2 regions of the Collinsella sp. AF36-3AT genome follow, and region 2 is predicted to be linked to the other one. Evidence: predicted binding sites of a transcription regulator. Region 2 holds the regulator's gene; the other holds the start of a gene.
The links. The regulator NrdR, encoded in region 2, represses ribonucleotide reductase genes. The targets are predictions, from matches to a motif close to AAACACNATATATNGTGTTT.

Region 1: a site for NrdR is predicted at 9,839-9,858, ahead of nrdD (anaerobic ribonucleoside-triphosphate reductase). Genes of this name have one in related genera too.

Annotation. Positions count from the first base shown of each region.
Region 1 is NZ_QROZ01000006.1:82,536-94,557, forward strand. It holds gene DW003_RS06655 (acylphosphatase) at 1-213, shown strand, start outside; gene DW003_RS06660 (Fur family transcriptional regulator) at 275-655, shown strand; gene DW003_RS06665 (HAD-IIB family hydrolase) at 732-1,529, opposite strand; gene DW003_RS06670 (urease accessory protein UreE) at 1,614-2,192, opposite strand; gene DW003_RS06675 (peptidylprolyl isomerase) at 2,196-2,624, opposite strand; gene DW003_RS06680 (dipeptidase) at 2,745-3,758, shown strand; gene DW003_RS06685 (M48 family metallopeptidase) at 3,833-4,609, shown strand; gene folB (dihydroneopterin aldolase) at 4,616-5,101, opposite strand; gene DW003_RS06695 (HD domain-containing protein) at 5,145-5,726, opposite strand; gene folE (GTP cyclohydrolase I FolE) at 5,729-6,286, opposite strand; gene nrdG (anaerobic ribonucleoside-triphosphate reductase activating protein) at 6,353-6,934, opposite strand; gene nrdD (anaerobic ribonucleoside-triphosphate reductase) at 7,361-9,583, opposite strand; tRNA gene DW003_RS06715 (tRNA-Val) at 10,264-10,338, opposite strand; tRNA gene DW003_RS06720 (tRNA-Gly) at 10,342-10,417, opposite strand; gene DW003_RS06725 (glycoside hydrolase family 13 protein) at 10,561-12,022, opposite strand, start outside.
Region 2 is NZ_QROZ01000004.1:38,030-50,051, reverse strand. It holds gene miaA (tRNA (adenosine(37)-N6)-dimethylallyltransferase MiaA) at 1-771, shown strand, start outside; gene hflX (GTPase HflX) at 771-2,060, shown strand; gene DW003_RS05095 (heparan-alpha-glucosaminide N-acetyltransferase) at 2,045-2,749, opposite strand; gene lexA (transcriptional repressor LexA) at 2,749-3,393, opposite strand; gene DW003_RS05085 (LysM peptidoglycan-binding domain-containing protein) at 3,557-4,006, shown strand; gene nrdR (transcriptional regulator NrdR) at 4,058-4,501, shown strand; gene dut (dUTP diphosphatase) at 4,506-4,949, shown strand; gene DW003_RS05070 (glycosyltransferase) at 5,343-6,644, opposite strand; gene DW003_RS05065 (NAD(P)/FAD-dependent oxidoreductase) at 6,763-7,701, shown strand; gene DW003_RS05060 (DUF1836 domain-containing protein) at 7,856-8,467, shown strand; gene DW003_RS05055 (DegV family protein) at 8,540-9,406, opposite strand; gene DW003_RS05050 (NlpC/P60 family protein) at 9,582-10,703, opposite strand; gene DW003_RS05045 (adenine phosphoribosyltransferase) at 10,736-11,266, opposite strand; gene DW003_RS05040 (MerR family transcriptional regulator) at 11,307-12,022, opposite strand, start outside.

The sequences.
Region 1 (12,022 bases), on a different contig from region 2:
AACCTCGCGCAGACACGCGCACTCACCGGCTGGGTGCGCAACATGGAAGACGGCTCGGTCGAGATGGAGATACAGGGAGCTCCGGCAAACATCCTATCTCATCTCGAGGCGCTTCATGCCTCCTACGAGCGCATGGGAACGCGTTTTCACCTCGTAGAAGCCCAGGCCCAAGCCCCACTTGCCAATGAAGACAGTTTCATTCCTCGTTATTAGTATTGTGTGCTAAATACGGTATCATTTACCTACGGCCGTTGATAGAAAAGAGGCGAGGCGCATGGCGGTGCAAAGAAGGAATACCAGGCAGCGAAAGCTGGTTCTTGACGCCGTGCGCCAAAGCTACAACCATCCCACCGCCGACGAAATCTACAACGTCGTGCGCGCACAGGATGACAAAATCAGCCGCGGCACGGTCTACCGCAATCTCAACCTCCTGGCCGATGCCGGAGAGATCCTCTCCATCAAGACACCAGGCGGCAGCCGCTTCGATCGCACGATCGAGCCGCATGCGCATATCATCTGCACCTCGTGCAGCCGCGTCATCGACGTACCGCTCCCCTTCGATGCCCAGCTCGACGCCAAGGCGTCCGAGCAAATCGGATGGAGCGTCAGCTCGCACTACACCATCTTTGAGGGACTCTGCCCCGACTGCCAGTAGCCTTTGGGACATGCCTGCAAATCTACTTGCCCATCCGCTACAGCAAACAGTACATTTCTAGGCATGTCCCAAATATCTACTCGGCGAGCAGGCGACGCAGCTCCTCTTCGACCGTGCGTACGTAACGGACGCGGTCGTTGATGCCACGCATAGAGGGATTGCAGCTCTCCATTAGATAGGGATGGCCCACTACGTTGAGCATGTCGCGGTCGTTTTCGTTATCGCCAAACGCCATCATCTCATCGGGCGAAATTCCCAGGGCACGACCGTAATCGGCAAGCGCGGAACCCTTACCCGAATCAAAGCCGATAAAGTCCGTCCACTCGGTTCCCGACGTCATCACGTCGACACAGTCGCTAAAGTGGCGCTCGAAATACTCCAGCGCCGCCGGCTGCTCTGCCTCGGGCGTCTGGAAGGCAATCTTAATGACGTCCTCGTCGATGTCCTCGGGACGGTCGACCACCGCCACATCGCAGTGGACCTCATAACGCAGGTGTTCAACAAACGCGTCGTTGCCGCTCATGGTGTAGAGGCGCCCCTCACACGAAAGGGTCACGTCGGCATGGGGATACGCAACCACGGCATTCGCGATATCCATAGCAAGGCAACGCTCCATGGAACGCTTGACAACGGCACGCCCCTCGCTCATCACCAGGGCTCCGTTTTCGCATACGTAGGCGAGCTCATCGGCCACCGGGGCAAACAGGTAGCGCAAGCTCGCATATTGACGGCCGCTCGCCGGCATAAACACGATACCGCGACGATGCAGCTCATCGATAAGCTCAAAGGCCTCGGAACGCGGCTCGCGCTCCCCCGGATGCAGCAACGTGCCGTCCAAATCGCATGCAATCAGCTTGATTCCCTCAAGACCCATATGCTTTCCCCCAAAGCCTCTTATCAACAGCAAGACGGACTTTGATCGGTCACCCCTCAAAGCCCGTCTTGCGCATACGCGCACTTAGCCGCGCGTCTTTTTTACGATGGCAAAGTCGGGAGCTATGCTCACGACGACCTCCGCCGCACTCGACGCAAAGCGCCGGTCCGCATCGAGTTCACGGGTAACCACCGAGAGCCGAACACCCTCGACACCCCGAAGCATGCGGCCCAAAACAGGCTGCACCGGCGTATACATGCGCACGGTATGCTCGTCCGAGTCGCCCCGGAAGAGCGGCGCATGCATGTTGCCGATCTCCCAGCACGCATGCGCGAGTGCAATCGGATCCATGCGGTCGACTTCGACCAAATAGACCTCGGCGCTGCGCAGGTGCACGACAACCGCCACGGGCACCATGCCCGAACGGTCAATGGTGAGCACGTCGCCATCGGCAAGACGACCGCCGTCGGCAGTATCCAGCCGAACATCGATCGTGCGTCCCAGCTCCGTCACGCCCACAAACGTGCGCGCATCAGCCTGGTCCCAATCGAGCAGGAGCTCGTCAACTTCAAAGACACCGCCCAGCTCCCGGCGAAGTAGGAGTTCATAGGACGGATCGTTGAGATTTCCCAAGCATGTCGTCGAAACCAAGCGTTCAGGCATACTCTAGCCCTCGACCTCGACGAGCTCGATATCAAAGTTGAGGTCCTTGCCGGCCAGCTCGTGGTTGGCGTCGAGCGTCACGGCCTCGGGCGTTACGTCGATGACCACGGCGGGGACGGGCATACCGCTCGGCGTGGACAGGAAGAGCTTCATGCCCTTCTCGATCTGCTCGATGTTGGGAACCTGTTCGGCCGGGAAGGTCAGGACCATCTCGGGGTTGTGCTCGCCGTAGGCATCGGCAGCAGGAATGTGCACGGTCTTCTTCTCGCCCACCTGCATGTCGACCACGGCGGCGTCGAAGCCCTTGATCATCTGACCGGCGCCGCAGGTGAACTCCAGCGGTTCGCCGCGATCGTAGGAGCTATCGAACTGCGTGCCGTCGTCGAGCGTGCCGCGATAATGAGTCTTGACCTTCTTGCCCTGGTTGGACATGGAAACCTCCGTGATAAGGGCGGCGCACAACGCGGGCCGCCATGAACATATGGCGCTAACTATACCCTAGTCATACAATTCAAAGACAGTTTGCAAAGAAACGCTGCAACCGGAGGAACCATGGCATATCCCGTATTTGACCTACACTGCGACACCGCCGACCGCATCGGCTGGGCCACGCTCGATCTCGACCTGCGCTTTACCGCCGGCACCGACGGTTATTTCCCCGGCGACGAAACGCATCCGCAAGATTTCGACCTCATCGAGGGTAATGCCTGTGCCATCTCGCTCGCAAAGATCGACAACACGCCGTGGGCACAGTGCTTCGCCACGTTTGTCCCCGACGAGATTCCCACCGCCCACGCCGCGCGCTTCCAGGCGCAGATCATGGCGCATATGAGCGGCCAGGCAATGCTCAACCACGACCGTATGGTCAACGTGCGCAGCGCCGCAGACATTCGCCCCGCGCTCAAGGACGGCAAGGTCGCTTGCATCCACACCATCGAAAACGCCACGTTCTTTGCCGAGGACCCCGCGCTGATCGAGGTGCTCAAGAGCCTGGGCGTGCTTATGTCGTCACTCAGCTGGAACGCGCAGGGACCGCTCGCGAGCGGCCACGACACCCACGCCGGCCTCACCGCCGCCGGCATCGAGGCGCTTACGCAGATGGAGCACGCCGGCATGGTGCTCGACGTCTCCCACCTCAACGATGAGTGCTTTGACGAGGTTGTCGCCCACGCCACGCGCCCCTTCGTCGCCAGCCACTCCAACTCCCGTACCGTCTGCAGAGTCAAGCGCAACCTCACCGACGACCAGTTCCGCACCATTCGCGACATGGGCGGTATCGTCGGCCTCAACTACTGCAGCGAGTTCCTTTCCAACGACGCAACCAAAAAGACCGCCGCAGACGTCACCTTCGACCAGCTAGCGGCACATATCGAGCACTGGCTCGACCTGGGCGGCGAGGACGTCATCGCACTCGGTGGCGACTGGGACGGCGCCACTGTGCCCGCCTTCCTCTCCGATGCCAGCATGATGCCCGAGTTCCAGAACATGCTCTCCAAGCACTTTGGCAAGACCGTGATGCAAAAGCTCTGCAGCGACAACGCGCTCGCCTTCTTTGAGCGTTATTAATTTCACATCCCTTGAGCGGGCCGGCATGCCGAACGGTCGACATGCCGGCCCGTCCCCAATCCAAAGGACCGCTTTTGACGCAGCAGTTTACGATTTCCGCATCCCGACCGGATGGGACGCCCATCCCCGTCGTCGTTACCAAAAAGTGCGTCAAGAACTTCAACCTACGCGTCACTTCGAGCGGTGAGGTCCACGCCAGCGCACCGCTCGGCGCCACCCGCGAGCGTATCGAAGCGTTTATGAAGCGCAACAGCGCCTGGATTACCAGCCGACTTGCCCAGCGCGAGCAGCGTCAGGCGACGGCACGAGAGCCGCTCAGCCCCTCGTCCATCATTGCACTTTGGGGCAAGCCCATCACGGTACAGGATGCACTCGATCACAACTTTGCATCACCCGCACCGCGACCCAAACAGGCCACCTTCGCAAGTTTTATGGGTACCGATGAATCGGACGAAGGCCCACAGGCCAAGCGGCACGCAATCCTCGACGGCCTAACGTCCGATGAGCTCCAAGCCCACATCGACCAGCTCTATGCGTCCGAGGTCACATCGGCGCTGCGCGACATCGTGCACGCGTACGAAGTCGCAATGGGCGTCACCGTGGCCCGCATCTCCGTGCGCAGCATGAAAACGCGCTGGGGATCATGCACGCCCAAATCCGGCGCCATTCGCATCGCGCGCGAGCTCGCCGCCTACCCCGTCGAATGCCTCGACATGGTTGTCGCCCACGAGTTCGTCCACTTGCTCGAGCCAAGCCACAATCAGCGTTTTCACGCCCTGCTCGACACGTACTGTCCCAACAATAGAGCTCTGTCGCAGCGGCTCAAGCAGCCACCCATAGAGACGTATTAGAACCGGTTACCGCACGCGCTCGATCTCGACACCGCAGCTTGCCAGGGGCAGGCCAACAGGAGCCCACGGCTTATCGAGCTTTATGCGCACACCAAGCAGCAGGGGGTAACGACGCAGCAGCATCTGGGCCACACCCTCGGCTGCCGCCTCGATGAGTTTAAACGTATGCTCGCGCAGATAGCCATCAACATCGTGGCACACCGAGCCGTAGTCAATCGAGGCATCCAGGTTATCGTGCTCCCCCGCCGCGCGCAGGTCGGCATAGAGCACCAGAGAAACGATGAACTTCTGACCCAGCGCGTTCTCCTCGGGATACACGCCATGGTTGGCAAAAACCTCAAGGCCGTCAATGACAATACGATCGGCATGGCGCAAATCGTCATAGCTCACATGGGGCACCGCCGTTGCGGTGGATATTTCGCCCCTTCCACGGCGGGCGAGCTCGGCGCCTTCAGTCTTGGTTGCATTCTCGGGCAGTTTCTTGTTACTCATCGCGATCGTCTCCTTCGTTTAGAACCCCGACCGCGCAAACTAACTACACGCGAATCGACAGGTTCTTTTTATCATCGCTCCAGTTGCAAGCATTGCGCGCGGGGCATGCAAAGCAGGCGCGCGACGCTTTGTCGGCCGCATAGAGCAGACGCTCAAGCGGTTGGCTGTTCACGCGCAGCTTTCGATGGCCCAGAATGGCCGTCTTAATGGCTGCGGCATCGGCCGGCTCAAACGCCACGTCATCGGGCATGCCGCCGAGAATCGCATCAGCGACGCGTTCGCTTGCAACATCATGGGATATACCCGATTCATACTGTTCATCTTTGCCGATATCGTGAAGAAGTGCCGTGGCGTAGATGACCTCGCGGTCAAATTCGAGCTGCTCCTCGAGATTCTTGATCCACATAATGCGAGCGACATCGAGCAGATGGTCAATACCGTGGCGGCAGAAGATGCGCCCCGATTCCAACTGTACGATGTTGCCCAGGTGCCGCCGGAACAGCCCGTTGGCACAAATGTAATCAATGCGAGGCATGGCACCAAAGGGGGCCAGGCCCGAAGCCATAAAGCCGCGACGCGACGTCCCCTCATCGGTCTTCGATGTAAAGTCGTTGACGACTCTCATGGTTAGCGGCCCAGCATCCTAAAGAAACGCTCCTCGAGCGCGGGATCGGTCTCAAAGACGCCGCGGCGAGCAAGCGTCACGGTCTTGGTGCCGGGCTTTTGCACGCCACGCATCGTCATGCACATATGCTCGGCCTCCATCAACACAATCGCTCCCTGGGGAGCGAGATAATCCATGAGGGCATCGGCAACCTGTGCGCACAGTTGCTCCTGCAGCTGAAGACGGCGGGCATAAACCTCAACCGTGCGGGCGAGCTTGGAAAGCCCAGCCACCCGACCGTTAGGGATATAACCAATGGCGGCCTTGCCATAAAACGGCAGCAGATGATGTTCGCACAGCGAGTAGAACGTGATGTCGCGCTCGATAACCAAATCGTTCGAAGCGACGGCAAAGGTTTTGGACAGGTGCTCCTCAGCACTCTGGTCCATGCCGCCGGCGATCTCACCATACATACGGGCAACGCGCGCCGGGGTCTCCAGCAGGCCCTCACGAGTTGGGTCCTCGCCTATGCCCTCAAGCAACAGCTTAATGGCGGCCTCGACTTTTTCCTGATCGACCATCTGGGCCTCACTTTTCCGATTTCACGTTCGCGCTATGGTACCACGCCCTCCGGCATCGACCACAAGCTACATAGTATGGGTCGAATAGACTGGATCGTCCCGCCAAAGCTCCACAGCATCGCAAAGCGCAACGCCCTCACGCACAGCGCGGTCGCGCGTAGCGTTCATATCGATCACACGCTGGTTACTCGAGCCCCTAAAGCGCAACGAGATATCATAAAGATCCTGAACAAACGGGCCATCCACCAACATGTCGAGGCAGGCAAGGATACGGTCCGTCACCTCAGTATGGTGACGACCACCCGGCATAAGCTCCTCGAGCACGTCGCCGGTAAAACACCAAATGGTCTTTCCTGACCCCGCAGGATAAGCGGCACGAACACGCTCGACAAACTCAACGAGCCCCGCCTGGTTCTCGGGCTCCATGGGCTCTCCGCCCAGAATCGTCAGGCCGTCAATAAAGGGATGATCGAGGCTCTCGATAATCTTGTCCTCGACGGCACGATCAAAGGGCTCGCCCGCAGCAAAGTCCCACGCAACAGAGTTAAAGCAATTCTTGCACCCACGACGGCACCCGCTCACAAACAGAGAAGTACGAACACCTTCCCCATCGGCAATGTCGAAATACTTAATGTTCGCGTAGTTCATAAATAACCTTCCTGGGGGTCTGGAGCATATCATCCCGTCCTCAAACATTCTCGGCCTGCGGCCTGCGAAACTGCGGGCGGGACGATATACTCCAGACCCCTCGCGAGCGACACTCAATGAACGAAGCGAACATCGAGCATAGGGTTCGAGGTCCAATAAAAACTCTGTTGCAGCTCAACCGTCGTTCCAAGCAAACCGTTGTTGCAGGTCGACTCATTTCCGCTAAGAACTTCGAGGAGTGAGCAGACCACATGCTGCATCTCAGCTACATCAACTTGGCCGCCCCGTAGCGAGGCCCCGGACCTTTGCTCGATATGAGTTCCGCACGAACAGGAGGCGCCAGTGGCGCCTCCGTCGTGAGCCAGGACTGTCCGAAATAGCGAGTAAAGGTCCGGGGCCTCGCTACGGGGCGGCCTGGGATGACTATTAGAGATGCAGAACGCGGTCGCGGATCTCCTCGGTTCGGCCCTGGTTCCAGAACTGGGTACCGATGTAGCCGCACGTGCGACGGGCGACATTCATCTTCTCCTGGTCGCGGTTGCCGCAGTTGGGGCACTCCCACACCAGCTTGCCATCGTCCTCGACAATGCAGATCTCGCCATCGTAGCCGCACACCTGGCAGTAGTCGCTCTTGGTGTTGAGCTCGGCGTACATGATGTTGTCGTAGATGTACTGCATCACGCGAATGACAGCCTTGAGGTTGTCCTGCATGTTGGGAACCTCGACGTAGGAGATAGCACCGCCCGGCGAAAGCTGCTGGAACATGCCCTCGAACTTGAGCTTGTCGAATGCGTCGATCTCCTCGGACACGTGGACGTGGTAGCTGTTGGTGATGTAGCCCTTGTCCGTCACGCCCGGGATAATGCCAAAACGACGCTGCAGGCACTTGGCGAACTTGTAGGTCGTCGACTCAAGCGGGGTGCCGTACAGCGAGAAGTCGATATCGCTTTCGGCCTTCCACTCGGCGCACTTGTCGTTCATGCGCTGCATGACGGCCATGGCAAACGGCGTGCCCTCCTTCTCGGTGTGGCTGTGACCCGTCATGTACTTGACGCACTCATACAGACCGGCATACCCCAGGCTGATGGTGGAATAGCCGCCCACGAGCAGCTTATCGATCGTCTCGCCCTTCTTCAGACGCGCCAGGGCACCGTACTGCCAAAGAATCGGCGCGGCATCCGAAAGCGTGCCCATCAGACGCTCATGACGGCACAGCAGGGCGCGGTGGCACAGCTCGAGGCGCTCGTCGAAGATTTTCCAGAACTTGTCCATGTCCTGATGCGAGCTCAGCGCGACATCGGGCAGGTTGATGGTCACAACGCCCTGGTTAAAGCGACCGTAGTACTTGGGCTTGTTCGGGTCATAGTTCAGCGCGTTGGCCACATTGTTAAATCCGTTACCGGAGCGGTCGGGCGTCAAGAAGCTGCGGCAACCCATGCAGGTGTAGCAATCGCCGTTGCCGGCGGTCTCGCCCTTAGACAGCTTGAGCTCGCGCATCTTCTTCTCGGAGATGTAGTCGGGCACCATGCGCTTGGCGGTGCACTTGGCAGCCAGCTGGGTCAGGTAGAAGTACGGGGAATTCTCGTGAACGTTATCGTCCTCGAGTACATAGATAAGCTTGGGGAATGCCGGGGTAATCCACACACCGGCTTCGTTCTTAACGCCCTCATAGCGTTGACGAAGCGTCTCCTCCACGATCATGGCAAGGTCGTGCTTCTCCTGGGGCGTACGGGCCTCATTGAGATACATAAAGACCGTCACGAACGGCGCCTGGCCATTGGTGGTCATAAGGGTCACGACCTGATACTGAATCGTCTGGACGCCGCGACGGATCTCGTCACGCAGACGGTCCTCAACGACCTCACGGACCTTTTCGGCAGATGCCGAAACACCGAGCTCCTCGAGCTCGCGGGCAACCTCGCCGCGAATCTTTTGACGGCTCACCTCAACAAAGGGGGCGAGATGGGTCAGCGAAATAGACTGGCCGCCGTACTGGGAAGAAGCAACCTGGGCGATAATCTGCGTCGCGATGTTGCAGGCAGTCGAGAAGCTATGCGGCTTCTCGATCAGCGTGCCCGAGATAACGGTGCCGTTCTGGAGCATATCCTCCAGGTTCACCAGGTCGCAGTTATGCATGTGCTGGGCAAAGTAGTCGGAATCGTGGAAGTGGATCAGGCCCTCGTTGTGGGCATCCACGATCTCCTGGGGCAGCAGCACGCGCTGAGTCAGGTCCTTGGAAATCTCGCCGGCCATGTAGTCGCGCTGAACGGAGTTGACGGTCGGGTTCTTGTTAGAGTTCTCCTGCTTGACCTCTTCGTTATTGCACTCGATCAACGACAGGATCTTGTCATCGGTCGTGTTCTTCTGGCGCTTCAGGCTCTGAACATAGCGATAGATGATGTAGTGGCGGGCGACCTCGTAGCAGTCGAGACGCATGATCTCGTCCTCGACCAAATCCTGGATCTCCTCGACCGAAACGGTGTGGCCCGCGTTCTCGCATGCCTCGGCGACGTTTTGCGCCGCATAAACCACCTGGCGGTCGGTTAGACGAGAGCTCTCCTCGACCTCCAAGTTTGCGGCGCGAATCGCATTGACGATCTTATCGATGTCAAAGACAACCTCGGTGCCGCTGCGCTTGATGATCTTCATCCTCTTGCCTCTTTCGCGTCGTAGTCTCATTGCGCTTCAGAGCCAAACGATGCCCGGCAGGGCTTGCCCCTGTCTTGCGGCGCCGTCGCGCAATCTGTGTTCTCGATAAACCATAGGTCCTCATGCGGACAATCCTCGCGGCCGATCAAGCGGCTCAAAGATCTATCCAAATGGGGCAAATAAGGTCCTCGTTCTCTGTCCGCCATCTATCATACGACAAAGAGGCATCTATATCCTGTATTCTTTTTTTAGTTCAAACACAACATATAGTGTTTCAGCAGGTCAAAGCAATTGGTCATTTTGCAGACGCATTAATTATGAGGGGTTCTTGGCAAGTCGGTAAAACGTTACCAACACGGCTACCTGCATGGCAGTTATAAAACCCCCTTAGTCAAGCCGCTGACAAATCCTACCAAAACCAAGCCGCTCACGCCAAAAGAATCCAAAAGATTATGCTTGACCAACATGTTGCGGTCGTGCCTTGCCGAGCCCCATGTAACCGCGGCACGAATCCTTGAAAGATATGTGTATGCAAACAGAGAAGATGAGAGTTTTCTCGGATGACTACTGAGAAGCATCCCAGAAGATCAAAAAACTCGAAATTTGGTGACGTATTTGGCGACCCATTTGGCGAGCAAAACAAAACAGCCCAGAGGCTAAGCCTCTGGGCTGCGAACATTTGGTGGGCGTTAGAAGATTTGAACTTCTGACCTCTTCCGTGTCAGGGAAGCGCTCTCCCCCTGAGCTAAACGCCCAAATGGAGCGGACAACGGGGCTCGAACCCGCGACCCCAACCTTGGCAAGGTTGTGCTCTACCAACTGAGCCATGTCCGCTTACGAGGATTAATCTTACGTGATACCCGCATCCTATGCAAGAACTTTTTTTTGAAAAGTTTTGCGACGCCCTCTCGAACCTCGCGAAGACATCAGCCACCACGGAAAGCGCGAGCAAACGCAAACTCGCCGCAAGAGGCCCCCTACAACTCAGCGAGCATGATCCAGGCAGAGCTGTCCTGCGCAAGTCTGCCGTCTGCAAGCGGTGATGAGGTGAGCAGGACCTTGCCCGCCGGCAGCTCCACGGGTGCTGCACCGAAGTTCGTCACACACGCCCAGCCGTTGTCGCGGCGATAGGCGATGACGCCGCCCTCAGCGCCCTCGGCACCATCCGCAAGGCCGGTGCGCCCGTCAAGATCGAGCCACGCAAGATCGTTAGCGCACCCGCGCAGCTTGCGCCGCAGCCAGAGGGCGTCACGATAGAGCGCAAGCATCGATGTCGGGTCCGCCTCTTCCCTATCGGCAGCGTAATCGGAAAACCATGCAGGCTGCGGCAGACGGGGCGCCGCATCGGCGTCCATCGGCGAAAATCCAAACGATCCGCCCTGCGCGGGATCGTCCGTCGCCACCCACGGCAGGGGCACACGACAGCCGTCGCGCCCCTTCTCGCGCTTCGATCCGTGCGTATTGGTCGCAGTGGGATCTTCGAGTGCAGCCCACGGGATGTCAGCCACCTCAAAAAGGCCGAGCTCCTCACCCTGATACACGTATGCCGAGCCCGGAAGCGCCAGCTCAAGCAAAAGGGCCGCCCGCGCGCGGCGCTCGCCGAGTTCACGGTCCTCGTCATAAGACGACCCGTCGCGTAAGAGCCAGTCGAGCGCAATCTGGTGGTAGCGCGTCGCCTTGATCTGCGGCAGGGCGAAGCGCGTCGCCACACGAGGCACGTCGTGGTTGGAAAGTACCCAGGTCGAGGCGGAATCGGATTCGATGGCTGCCTTCAAGCCCTCCTCGATTGCAGCGTGCATGTCATCATAGGTCCAAGTGGCCTTGGCGAACTCAAAGTTAAATGTCTGGCCAAGCTCGCTGGGGCGCGCGTAGAGATACTGGCGCTCGGGCAGCACCCACGCCTCGGCAACAGCGCTGCGCGGCGGATTATAGCGGTCGAACACGCGGCGCCACTCGCGATAGATCTCGTGAACCTCGTTGCGATCCCACAGCGGATGGGTGCCGTCGTCAACCATGTCATCGCCCTCGGCGAGATGCCACTGGTCGAGATCATCGCGGTCGAGATCCTTGGCGAGACCGTGCGCCACATCAATGCGAAAGCCATCGACGCCTCGATCGCTCCAAAACGCCAGGACGTCGCAAAAGAACGCGCGAACCTCGGGGCATGACCAGTCAAAGTCCGGCTGCTCGGGCGTAAACATGTGCAGATACCACTGACCGTCCGCAACACGCGTCCAGGCGGGGCCGCCAAAGTTGGCATTCCAATTGGTGGGAGGCAGCTCGCCATGCTCGCCGCGACCATCACGGAAGATATAGCGGGCGCGCTCGGGCGATCCGGGGCCGGCGGCAAGAGCGGCTTTGAACCAGGGGTGCTGGTTGGACGAATGGTTGGGCACGATGTCGACGATGACCTTGATGCCGCGCGCGTGAGCCGCGGCG
Region 2 (12,022 bases):
CCCGATGAGTGTACGGCGCCGCTGCGTCTCGTCGACATTGTAGAGCCGGGTGTAGCATATTCTGCTGCGCTTTATCAGGCTGACGCTCGCGCGCATGTTGAACGTCTCCTTGGTTCGGGTTGCCTGCCGGTTTTTTGCGGAGGTACGGGGCTGTATCTCAAGGCTGCCCTTGATGAGATGGACTTTCCCTCGGGTGAACTTGAGGACGATCGCCGTGCGGCCTATCAGGAGCTTGCCGAGCGTATTGGCGAGGAAGAACTGCATGCCCTGCTTGCCGAGCGCGATCCAGAATCGGCTGCTGTTATTCATCCCCATAACGTGCGCCGTGTGATTCGTGCGCTCGAGATGCATGATGATGGTATCTCCTATGCACAGCAAAAAAGTCAGTTTAGTGTTCCGCGCGAGCATTATCATGCCCTATGGTTTGGTCTGACGCGTAATCGCGAGGTGCTCTACGAGCGCATTAATCTGCGCGTCGATCTGATGTTTGAGCAGGGTCTTGTCGATGAGGTCCGCGGTCTTATGGCCCAGGGTCTGGGAGATGCCCTGACGTCGATGCAGGCAATTGGCTATAAAGAGATCATTGATGCTTTCAATGGCGTGATGAGCATGGATGAGGCCCGAGAACTCATTAAGATGCGTTCGCGTCGTTATGCCAAGCGTCAGCTTTCGTGGTTTAAGCGCGATGACCGTATCGTGTGGTTTGATATGGATGAATGTACGATCGATGAGGTCGTTGAGGATATCCTGCATCGTATTGAGGCTGCCTAATGGCCCGTTTCCCCCTTGTTCCCACGGCACCCGAGCCCGAGCGTGCCATTTTAGTTGGTGTTGAGTGGCGCGACAATGCATGGCCGCTCGATCGCTCGCTTGATGAGCTGAAGCGTCTTGCCCACACAGCTGGTGCCCGGTGCGTGGCACGCTTGTCGCAGCGTTTGGTAAAGCCGTATCCTAAATCGTTTATCGGTTCCGGTAAGGTTGAAGAGCTGTGCGGCCTGGTGCATCGCATGGATGCCGATGTCGTTATTTTTGACGACGACCTCACCCCCTCGCAGCAATCCTATTTGGAGAAAGCCGTGGGCGAGCCGGTAAAGATTATCGATCGTACAGCACTGATCCTGGATATCTTTGGCCTGCATGCTCAGACGCGTGAGGGACGCCTGCAGGTACAGCTGGCACAGCTTCAATATTTGCTGCCTCGCCTGCGTGGCATGTGGAGCCATCTCGCCAAGGAGCAAACGCGCGGCGGCATCGGCTCACGTTTTGGTCAGGGCGAAAGTCAGCTCGAGGTCGACCGTCGCCTCATTCGTAATAAGATCGCTGCGCTTCGTCGTGAGCTCAAGCAGGTTGAACGGCGTCGCGATGTTCAATCCAAGAGTCGCATTGAGTCACCGGCGTTTCGCGTCGCGTTAGCCGGTTATACCAATGCCGGTAAATCGACGTTACTCAATCGTCTGACCGGCTCTACGGTACTTTCGCAGGACAAGCTGTTTGCTACGCTCGACCCGACGACGCGTTCGTATCGTCTGCCCGGCGGTCGCGGCATGACGATTACCGATACCGTCGGCTTTATTCAAAAGCTGCCCCATGGTCTGGTCGATGCCTTTAAATCGACGCTGTCCGAGGTTTTGGGTGCCGATCTAATTCTCAAAGTCGTAGATGCGTCTGACGAGGACTATGAGCGGCAGCTGGAGGCTGTCGACCGCGTGCTTGATGAGATCGGCGCCGGAGAGCGTTTAACGCTGACCGTATTCAATAAAATCGATCTTCTCGATAGCGTCGATCGATTGAGTTTCCGTCGTCGCTATCCGGAGGCCGTTCTGTTCTCGGCCCAAACGGGCGAGGGGCTCGACGATCTCGTCGACCGGATTGCTCGCGAGGCAGCTGCCACCGATGTGTTGCTCTCCGCTGATATCCCGTATCGTGAGGGCGCTCTCATCACGCTGGTGCATGAGCAGGGAACCCTTCTGCATGAGGAATATCTCGAGGACGGCGTTCGCATTGTGGCGAAGTTGCCGGCTCGTATTGCACCGCGGCTCGAGCGTTATCGCACCGAGTAGACGAGCTCTAAAATGCCCAGAATGATGGGCTGATGCAGCAGATAAAAGGGGAGAGCGTGACGTCCAAGGCTGGCGAGCGCCGGCAGGGGGTTGGCGTAGGCCCAGCTAGGGACGGTCTTATCGATTCCCTGCGCTATGTGTGCGGCGAAGTATCCTGCAAGATACATAAAGATAAACGGGATGATGGGGTAGTAATCACCTGAGATAAACCCAGGGCTCGGAAATCCCAGCCACGCCAGGTAGGGGACAGGGTAGATCGTTTTGGGGATGCTCAAGGTGATTGCGAACAACATAAGGCATAGGGGCATGCCCCATCTCGCCGTTATCTTCTTAAGGACGGGATCGGTCAACGCTACGATGCCGGTGCATGCGGCCATGCAGTAGATGATGCCAAAATTAACCGAATCGTCGACTGAGACAAGTGTTGTTGCCAACCAGACAACGAGTGCTGCTAAGGCGTATTTGGCGGCACGTTTGAAATTGTTGCGCGAAAGGGTGCACATCCAACCGGCGATAAACAAAAATACCCAGCTGATGCTGGCGCGCCAGATGTCTTGAAAGACTGACTGGGTAAACCAGGGCATATCCCAGCCGTACAGGTAGGCGAGATCATAGCAAGCGTGAAAACCTGCCATAGAAATCATCGTAAACCCGCGGACGGTATCAAAGATGGTTATGCGTTTTTGCATTACGAGAACCGGCGCATCAAGCCGACGACTTTGCCCAGGATAACGGGATTCGGTGCATAGATAGGTTCCATGGTGTCGTTCTCGGGCTGCAAGCGCACACGCCCCTGCTCCTTGTAGAACGTCTTGACGGTCGCCGAACCATCAATCATGGCCACGACAATTTCGCCGTTCATGGCACTCTTTTGTTCACGGACGATGATGTAATCGCCATTGAAGATGCCGACATTGATCATTGAGCTCCCATGCACCTCAAGGATAAAGGAACCCTGATCAGTGGCGATTTCGGTCGGGATAGTAAACGTGTCTTCGATATTCTGCTCGGCCAGAATGGGAATCCCAGCCGCGACGCGACCAACGAGCGGTAGCGAGACCGTTCCGCGAGGTGCGGTGGGCTCGTCAGATTTAGAAATTGAGACAGAGGAACCATCCTCGTTAAAGAGTTCCAGGGCGCGCGGTTTGGTGGCATCGCGCTTGAGTAGCCCGCGCGCCTCCAGGGCAGAGAGATGGGCGTGCACGGTGCTGGGGGAGGAAAGGCCCACGGCAGAAGCCATCTCGCGCACGCTGGGCGGATAACCCTTCTCCTGCTGATATTCCTTGATGAAGTCGTAAATTTGCTGCTGACGCTTGGTAATTTTGCGAGCCATCAGGGCATCCTCTCTACCCATGTCAAACAAATGTTCGAATTTTGCTTGACAGGAACAACTGTTCGAAGATAATAATAACCGAACATTCGTTCTCGCGCTAGACATTTTTGTCCGCGCGGCTTGATAAAACTGTTCTCAGCAAAACACGCGAGAGGAGAACATGATGAACGTAACGAATATGGTCCAGGGAAACCTCGCCCTTAAGCTCGAGACGCCTGCAGAACCCACTTTTACGGTTGTTCAGGGTGGCCGCTCCGGCTTTCAGCCTTTGACCGTAAAGCCTGCGCGCAATCAGCAGGCTGTAGTCGCGCCGGCCCGCGTTGCCCCGAAGGTTCCGACGATTGTCGCCGTCGCCGTTGCGCTTACGCTCTTCTTTGTCCTCGCTATGTCGGTCTTTAGCGCTCGTCACGCCGCGTATGCCGAGTCCGTTTCCAACATTACCTACGAGACCATTCGCGTTCAGCCTGGCGATTCTCTTTGGTCGCTTGCCGAAGAATATCCAATCGAAGGCCTTTCCACGCAAGAGACTTCCGACATGATCCGTAGCGTCAATCATCTGGAGCATGGTTCGCTCGCCGCCGGTGCGCATCTTAAGGTTCCTGATCGTTCGTAATCATTATCGCGCTGCGCATGGTACCCTTATTATCGTTTAAGAGGAGGTACCATGCGCTGTCCCAAATGCGGCAAGGCACATACCCGCGTCGTTGATTCCCGTATGCAGGAGTCAAATAACACCATTAAGCGCCGTCGCGAATGTTGCTCGTGTAACTACCGCTTTACAACGTTTGAGCGATGCGAGGACCCTATCGAGGTCATTAAGTCAGATGGAACCAAGCAGCGGTTCGATCGCAATAAGCTTCTTGTCGGCTTGATGCGCGCCACCATCAAACGCGATATTGACACTAAGAAGCTCAATGAGATTATCGACGACATCGAGGTCGAGTTGCGCTCTCGCACACTGACGGCCGTCACGTCCCATGAGTTGGGTGACATGGTGCTCAAGCGTTTGGCCAAGATTGACAAGGTGGCCTACATTCGCTTTGCCTCGGTCTACCGCGATTTCAAAGACGTCGATGAGTTTCTGCAAGAGCTCGACAAGCTAAGGTGATTCCATGTCCAACATTACCGTCAACATAAAGCGTCTCGATCCCACCGTTGAGCTTCCCAAATACGCCCATCCCACTGATGCCGGCTTGGATTTGCGCTCCAACGAGGACTGCGTCCTGAAGCCCTTCGAACGCCGTCTGGTCTCTACTGGGCTGGCCATCGCTCTGCCCGATGGCTACGCCGGCTTCGTCCAGCCCCGCAGCGGCTTGGCCATCAAGCAGGGCCTGTCTATAGTCAACACGCCGGGCCTCATCGACGCTCACTACCGAGGAGAACTCAAGGTTATCCTCATCAACCTGGATCCCTCCAATAACATTCAAATCAATAAAGGCGACCGCATAGCCCAACTCGTCATCCAAGAAGTCCCCACGGTCAATCTCATAGAAGTAGAAGAACTAGACGAAACCGACCGAGGCAAAGGAGGCTTCGGCTCCAGCGGCATCGCCTAGGGCGCCCGTATCCCTCCCGCCCGGGGCTTACCTATATCATTCCATGCTCAACCATTCTCGCGTCGCTTCGCTCGCTGCGAAACTGCGCGTGGAACGATATAGGTAAGCCCCGGGCGGGCGGCTACTCGCTTGAAACAATATTTACTTTTCTAGTAAGTCGATGCGATGAAGGGACGCCTCCTTTGTCGCATCGACTTACTGTATTTATATTTTCTGGTTCCCCTCTGCAGATTCTACTGGTGGGGAATCTGGTATAGCCGCTGGTACGTTAACGCAGCTTACCTGCGGGAGGCCCCTATATATCGTCCCGCGCGCAGTTTCGCAGCGAAGCGAGAATGTTTGAGCACGGGATGATATATAGGGGCCTCCCACAGGAAAGCGGACATTAAGACGCTACCTGATATGCGCAGGTTTTTCGCCCCAGTAGAAGCGGCAGAAGGCTCGTTTGCGCTTTTGGGGTTTGCCTACGAGCTCCATGGTTGCGATGGCTATGTCTTCGGCTGCGTGGGGGCGGCGTAGTACTTCGCCGTTGATGAGCAGTGCCTTGAGCGACTCAGGATGATCGTGGAGATGACGCAACGTCACGATGAGCTCTCGTGCGGTGGTGACATGCATGCTGGCGCCCATGCCGGTGAGCATGGTGGTGTTGGCCTTTTCCTGGCCATAGGACTTGCCCAGCAGGATCATCGGCAGGTGTGCGCACAGGCATTCGGTGACGGTGAGTCCGCCCGATTTGAGAATTGCCAGGTCGCAGCCGTGCATGAGGGCCGCCATGTCGTCGACATAGTCCAGCACCGTGACATTTTCGAGCTTCATGGCATCGAAGAGTGTCTTGAGGCGGGCGGCGTATTCCTTATCCTTGCCCGGCAAAAAGACAAAGTGCATGTCTTCGAAGCTGCGTAGGAAGGGGAGGGTGCGGTCCATCTCCGCGCGAAAGCGAACGTACGGTTGAGGCAAGCTGGCACCGGCCATTACCAGCACGACGGTCTTGTCGGTGGGGAGGTTGAACTTAGCTAGCTCTTCTTCGCGATCATAATCCGTGTCGAATCCGGCGCGAATAGGAATGCCGGTAATGCGAATCTTTGTTTCGAGCACCTTGCGCGGACGCAGCGTTTCGGCCATAAATTCGTTGGCAACACAGAATAAATCGGTGTCCTTGTGGGGCCACCATCCCTCGACTTCGTAGTCGGTCGGTACGCAGATGACCGGATAATCGATACCCGTAATTACGCGGGCGCCCACGGCAACATTGGCTGCTGTGATGTGCGTTGCAACCACGGCTATGGGCCTGCGGCTACGAATATATTCGTTGAAGGCGGGGAACATAATTCGCGACCATGCCGTTCCGCCACCCCAGAGAAGATGTCCCGTAAGCGTATATCGCCAGGTCAGGTCGTAAATGGGGCGCGTGGCTCCCGTAAAAGAAGCCGCGGTCTTATTGCCGTCGAATTTAATACGTCCAAAATCAAGGATATCGAGCACTTCAATCTCAATATCCTCGGGGATGCCATTGGTGCCGCGGATGAGGTCGAATGCCTGCGCAATCGCATTTGCGGCGGCCTTGTGGCCCGAGCCAACGGAGGCGTGCACGATGGTCACGAGAGGTTTTTGCTGAGCCAGGAGCGTGGTTTGCTCCGATTGGGGAGTGCTGTGCGTGAGCAGGGGAGCGTCGTCACTCGTCTGCGCCTGGTCCATCGATAACTCCCCTTCAGCTTTGTAATACGGATTTATCATTGTAGTGCATGAGTGTCACGTTCACGTAAATTTGGGTATGAGCGCAAAGAACGACAACGTTTCGACGAAAGGACGCTTCATGACTACCGATAAGCCGATCGATGTTGCGATTATCGGTGGCGGCCCCGCGGGCTATGCTGCCGCCATTTATGCTGCGCGTGCTAACCTGACGACGACCGTGATTGAGCAGGGCATGTCGGGAGGGCAGATCGCCACAACCAATGAGGTCGAGAACTATCCGGGTATCTCGCTCCTGAGTGGCGCCGAACTCGGCGAGCGTTTTCAGCAGCATGCAGAGGGCCTGGGAGCACAGGTTGCATGGAGCATGGTTACGGGTGTCGATTACGATGCCGATGCAGCGTTGTTTACGGTGCATCACGATATGGGCGATACGCTGGCCCCGAGCGTTATCGCTTGCATGGGTGCCACGCCGCGTCCGGCAGGTTTCGCAGGCGAGGATACGTATCGCGGTCGTGGCGTTTCATATTGCGCAACATGTGACGGCATGTTTTTCCGCGGCAAGCAGGTTTTTGTAATCGGTGGTGGCAATTCGGCATGCGAAGAGGCTCTGTTCCTGTCCGACATTGCCAACAGTGTGACCATCGTGCTGCGCCGCGACCAGTTCCGTGCGCCCGATGGTGTTGTTCAGAAAGTACTCGCAAAGGACAATATTACAGTTAGGTACCAAACTAGTATTGTGGAGCTATCGGGCGAAGCCATGCCAACGACGATTACCTTTAAGGACAATGCATCCGGCGAGACTCATACCGAGTCATTTGAGCCCGGCTCGTTTGGCATCTTTGTTTTTACCGGAACGCAGCCCCATACCGAGCTTGTTGAGCATCTAGTCGATCTGGCGCCTGATGGCGGCATTGTCACCGACGATTCGATGGCCACCCGTACACCTGGTCTATTTGCCGCTGGCGACATCCGTTCCAAGCGCTTACGCCAGGTTGTGACCGCCGTTTCTGATGGAGCCATAGCGGCAACGAGCGCATACGCGTTTCTCCGTGGATAAGTACGATAATATATCTTATGTAAGGTTGCTATCTTTAAACATAGTGGTTGGACAGTGCATCAATGTGCCGTCCAACCACTTTTACTTTGCGGCTATGTAGTATGCAAAACTATATAACCTAGAATACAATATAGAAAACGAACGGGGGCCTCTTATGAACCATGCTAAACATGTTATCCCGATGTCCGATACGTCGGTCAGCATTAAGCCTGAGGATATTCAGCCGACGGTTCTGCCGGATGCATTTATTCAGTCCGATATGGTGGGTAAACTCAACGCGTTGAGCCTGCCACGCTATGACCAGCTGCCCAACGTAACGCTCTATCGCGATCAGGTTATTGAATATGTTGCGCTGTGGATGGAGCCGCTTTCGATTTGCGTAGAGCAACCCGTTATCACGCCATCGATGATCAATAACTACGTAAAGGTCGGCCTCGTTCCTGCTCCGGTTAAAAAGCAGTATGGCCGTGAGCAGATTGCGCGTCTCATCGCCATTTGTATCTTTAAGCAGGTGCTGCCCATCGCTGCGGTTCAGGCGCTCTTTAATATTCAGCGCTTGAGCTACGACGCTCCCACGGCTTTCGATTATGTTGTCGATCAGCTCGAGGCATCGATTCGTGCGGCGTTTTCTGTTGAGCAGACTCCCGTGCCCGATACCGCACATCAGGTTACGCGCGAATCGTTGCTCGTGCGCAGTGCGGTATCGTCCTTCGTTTCGAAGGCGTATCTGATGAGCTATCTCAAGTTCAATGGGTTTAATAGCTAACCGAGGTATAAGATGGGCGGGATAAAGAGCCAATGGCTCCTTATCCCGCCCATACGTTTGTCTAGTTGGATATTATCGGCCCGACGCCACGCCCATACCGTAGCCGATAATGAGGCCGTGCATCTCGGCATAGTATGAATCTAGCCCGTTACAGGGCATGATAATCGTCTTGGAGCCGGGCCAATGCTCCACAATGCGGCTGGCAAGTGCTTGGGCGCCCGCCTCATTCTCGACATGGTCGATAACGACCTCGCCGCCGGTAAAGCCTGCGGCCTCCATGGTGTCGACAATCTTGGTGAGCATCTTCTTTTCGCCGCGGGTGTGCCCAACGAGTTCAATTTTGCCCGCTTCGCTCGCCGTGCCCAAAATGCGGATATTGAGCTTGTTGGCAATGACGCCGGCTGCCTTAGGGATACGTCCGGCTTTGGCCAGGTTTTCGTAATTGCACAAGCTGAAGAGGATTTTGCTGTTCTGCTCAAGGCTATTGAAGTATGCGCAAGCGTCCTCGAATGAGACATCCGGATTGCTTGCAAGATACCGGTCGAACAGCAGTAAGATCAGGTCCATTTTGCCGCCGGCTCCGCGTGAATTGACCAAATGAATTTGACGGTTCGGCTCCTCGGCAAGAACCAAATCGCGTGCCGTGGCGGCGGCGTTATAGCTCCCCGATACGCCCTCCGAGATGGGCATACAAATCGTCTTGTCGGCAAGCCTAAAGAGTTCGGTCCACTCGCCTACGCTCGGACAGGCGCTCGAAGAAGCGCTCGACTCCGCCTGCACGGCGCAATTGAGTTCGTGAACGTCGAGCGTGAGGTCATCGACGAACTCGCGCTCCCCCACTCGAATTTTGAGGGGTGCAAATGCAAAGGTGGTATGGGGCGCGGTCGGTTGCCAATCGCGGAGGTTACAGCTCGAATCGGAGATAAGTGCCCAGCTCATAGAGGGTCCTTTCTATATGCTTCTCAATCATTATAGCTATATTGCTCACCGATGAAGCGTGCATCTAGTATTGAAAACTAGCACATTAGGATCATGTATGGAGCACGGTCATAAATAAATGAACCTCGCAGCTCAAAGGCCACGAGGTTCACCTTCGTTCGCTATACAGAGTGACTTAGTAGCGCACGAAAATGTAGTTGTTGTTCATACCGGCTGCGACGGAACTGATGATGACGCCCGTTTTGTAGTCGGAAGCATGGATCATCTGACCATTACCGATATAGATGCCGGTATGGTAGGAGTTAACCACAACATCGCCGGGTTGCGGATCGGACACACGGGTCCAACCCATGAAGTCGACCGTGGTGCCCAGACGGCAGTAGCGTCCCGTGAGGCAATAGCCTACAAAACCGGAGCAGTCAAAGCTGTTCGGCCCAATGCCACCCCAAGAGTAAGCGTATCCGAGCTTGCTATAGGCACGCGAAACAACGGAACCGCCGTCAACGGACTGGCTCGGTGCGGAAGGCGTCGGAGCCGGAGCCGGAGCCGGAGCGGGCGTCGGGGGCTGCGGAGTGGGAGCGGGCGCGGGCGTGTTTCCGCCGCCGTCGTTGGTCGTACCGCCACCCTTGTTGGTGTTCTCGCTCGTACCGGCGGTGTCGTTGCTCACCGTGGCCTTTTCGGCGGTGCTAGCATTTATGCCAGCCTGCAGCGCGGCGTTGGCCTGGGCCTCGGCAGCAAGCTCGGCCTGCAACTGTGAATCCAGGGAGTTCACGACACTCTGGGCTTCAGCCTGCTGGGCGTTAAGCTCATCGACCTTCTTTTGCGTGGTGGCGACGTTCTTCTCCTGCTCGGCCTGCTTATCGGTGAGCTGCTGCTTAAGCTCCTTGACCTCTTGAATGGTCTGAGCCTGCTTATCGGAAACTTTGCCGTAGTAGAACAGACGGTTGAGCATATCGCTCAGGTCATCGACGCCGGTCAGAACCTGAAGCAGGCTCAGACCGCCGGTTTTGTACTCGCCGGCGACATAGGTCGAGAGCTTGGCCTGACCGTCAGCGATCTCCTGCTGCTTTTGCGTGATCTCGCCAGCAGTCTGATCGAGCGCCTGCGTCTGCGTGGCGAGATCATCGTAAATCTGCTGGGTTTGGGTACCGATCTGCTCGAGCTTCGTACGAGCAGCGGCAAGGTCGGATGCGGTATCGGCGTAGGCAGGAGCCGCGAGGCCCAAGCCCAAAACACAAGCGAGGGTTGCCGTAGCAGCGCAGCGTGCCATGTTTTTGTGCGTGTTTGCTGTGCGCATGTAGCTTCCTTTCCAGTAACTAAGGGTAACGGCTAGTCCACCGTCACCAGGCTAAAGAGCTCAACATCGTCGTCAGTCGGCGTGAGCTTCTCGCGCGGGTTGAGAAACGCAAGCTCAAGGATACACCCGTAGCCCACAAGCTTTGCGCCCATATCTCGCACAAGTTTACCTGTTGCCTCGACGGTTCCGCCCGTCGCGACCAAGTCGTCCAGAATCAACACGGTATCTTTAGAGGTAATGGCATCGGCATGGATCTCGATAGAGTCGGTGCCGTATTCGAGCTCATAGCTCTGGCTCACCGTCTTGCGGGGTAGCTTGCCCGGTTTACGTGCGGGAACAAAGCCGGCACCAAGGGCCACAGCCACCGGTACGCCAACCATAAAGCCACGGGCCTCGGGACCCACGACCTTGGTGATCCCCATGCCGGCAAAGTGCTCGGCGAGGGCATCGGTCATGGCTTTGAGCGCCTCGGGATTGCCAAAGAGCGGCGTAATGTCTTTGAAGATGACTCCGGGCTCGGGATAGTCGGGGATGTCGACGATTTGAGATTCGAAGTCGTACATTGCATGACCTTTCAATGGGTTGCCGGATAAGCGGTAGCTGTTATTTGCCCGCGGTGACAGTGTCGGATTGCGAAGGGGCGACAACCTTGAGCGGCTTTACGAGAGAATCCTCGTGTGAAGCCGGCGCGGCAGTTTCTTCGTTTTTGGCCTTGGTGGACTCGGAGCGAGCGATTTCTTCATCGAGTGCATCGATGTCGGCATCCTCGACCACGGCGTTGAGCGACTCAAAAACGCGGTTCTTGAGCAGTGCCGTATGCACACCCTCGGTGAGGTCGTGAAGCTTCTTAAACGCACGCTCGAGCTTGGCGTCGCGCTCGTCATCGGAGGTATCCATTCCGAGCATGCTCACGAGCACCTGCTCAAACATCGAGGACTCGCGGTTGGCGGAAGACACGTACTGACGCAGGTTGCGCGGCTCGATATGGAAGCGTGACAGCTCGGAGCAGTAGCGGATGATTGGAAAATCGCGACCATCGACGAGCTCACGGTTCTGCGGACTCTTGATGATGCGAATGAGGTCGTTCTCGGCGAGCGAGCGGATAAACGAGATCTCGACGCCCAACATATCGGGAATGGTCTCGATGGGATGCAGCTTTTGTTTAGTCTCCTTGGGCTCCGTCTTGAGCGGAACATCGGACAGCAAGCCCACCTCGTAGGCGAGCGTTGACAGGTCCGTGGCGTTTTCCAAGCGCTGCTTAATCACGTTGAGCGGCATGTAGCGAGTCTTCTGCAGGTGCAGAATGACCTCCAGGCGAT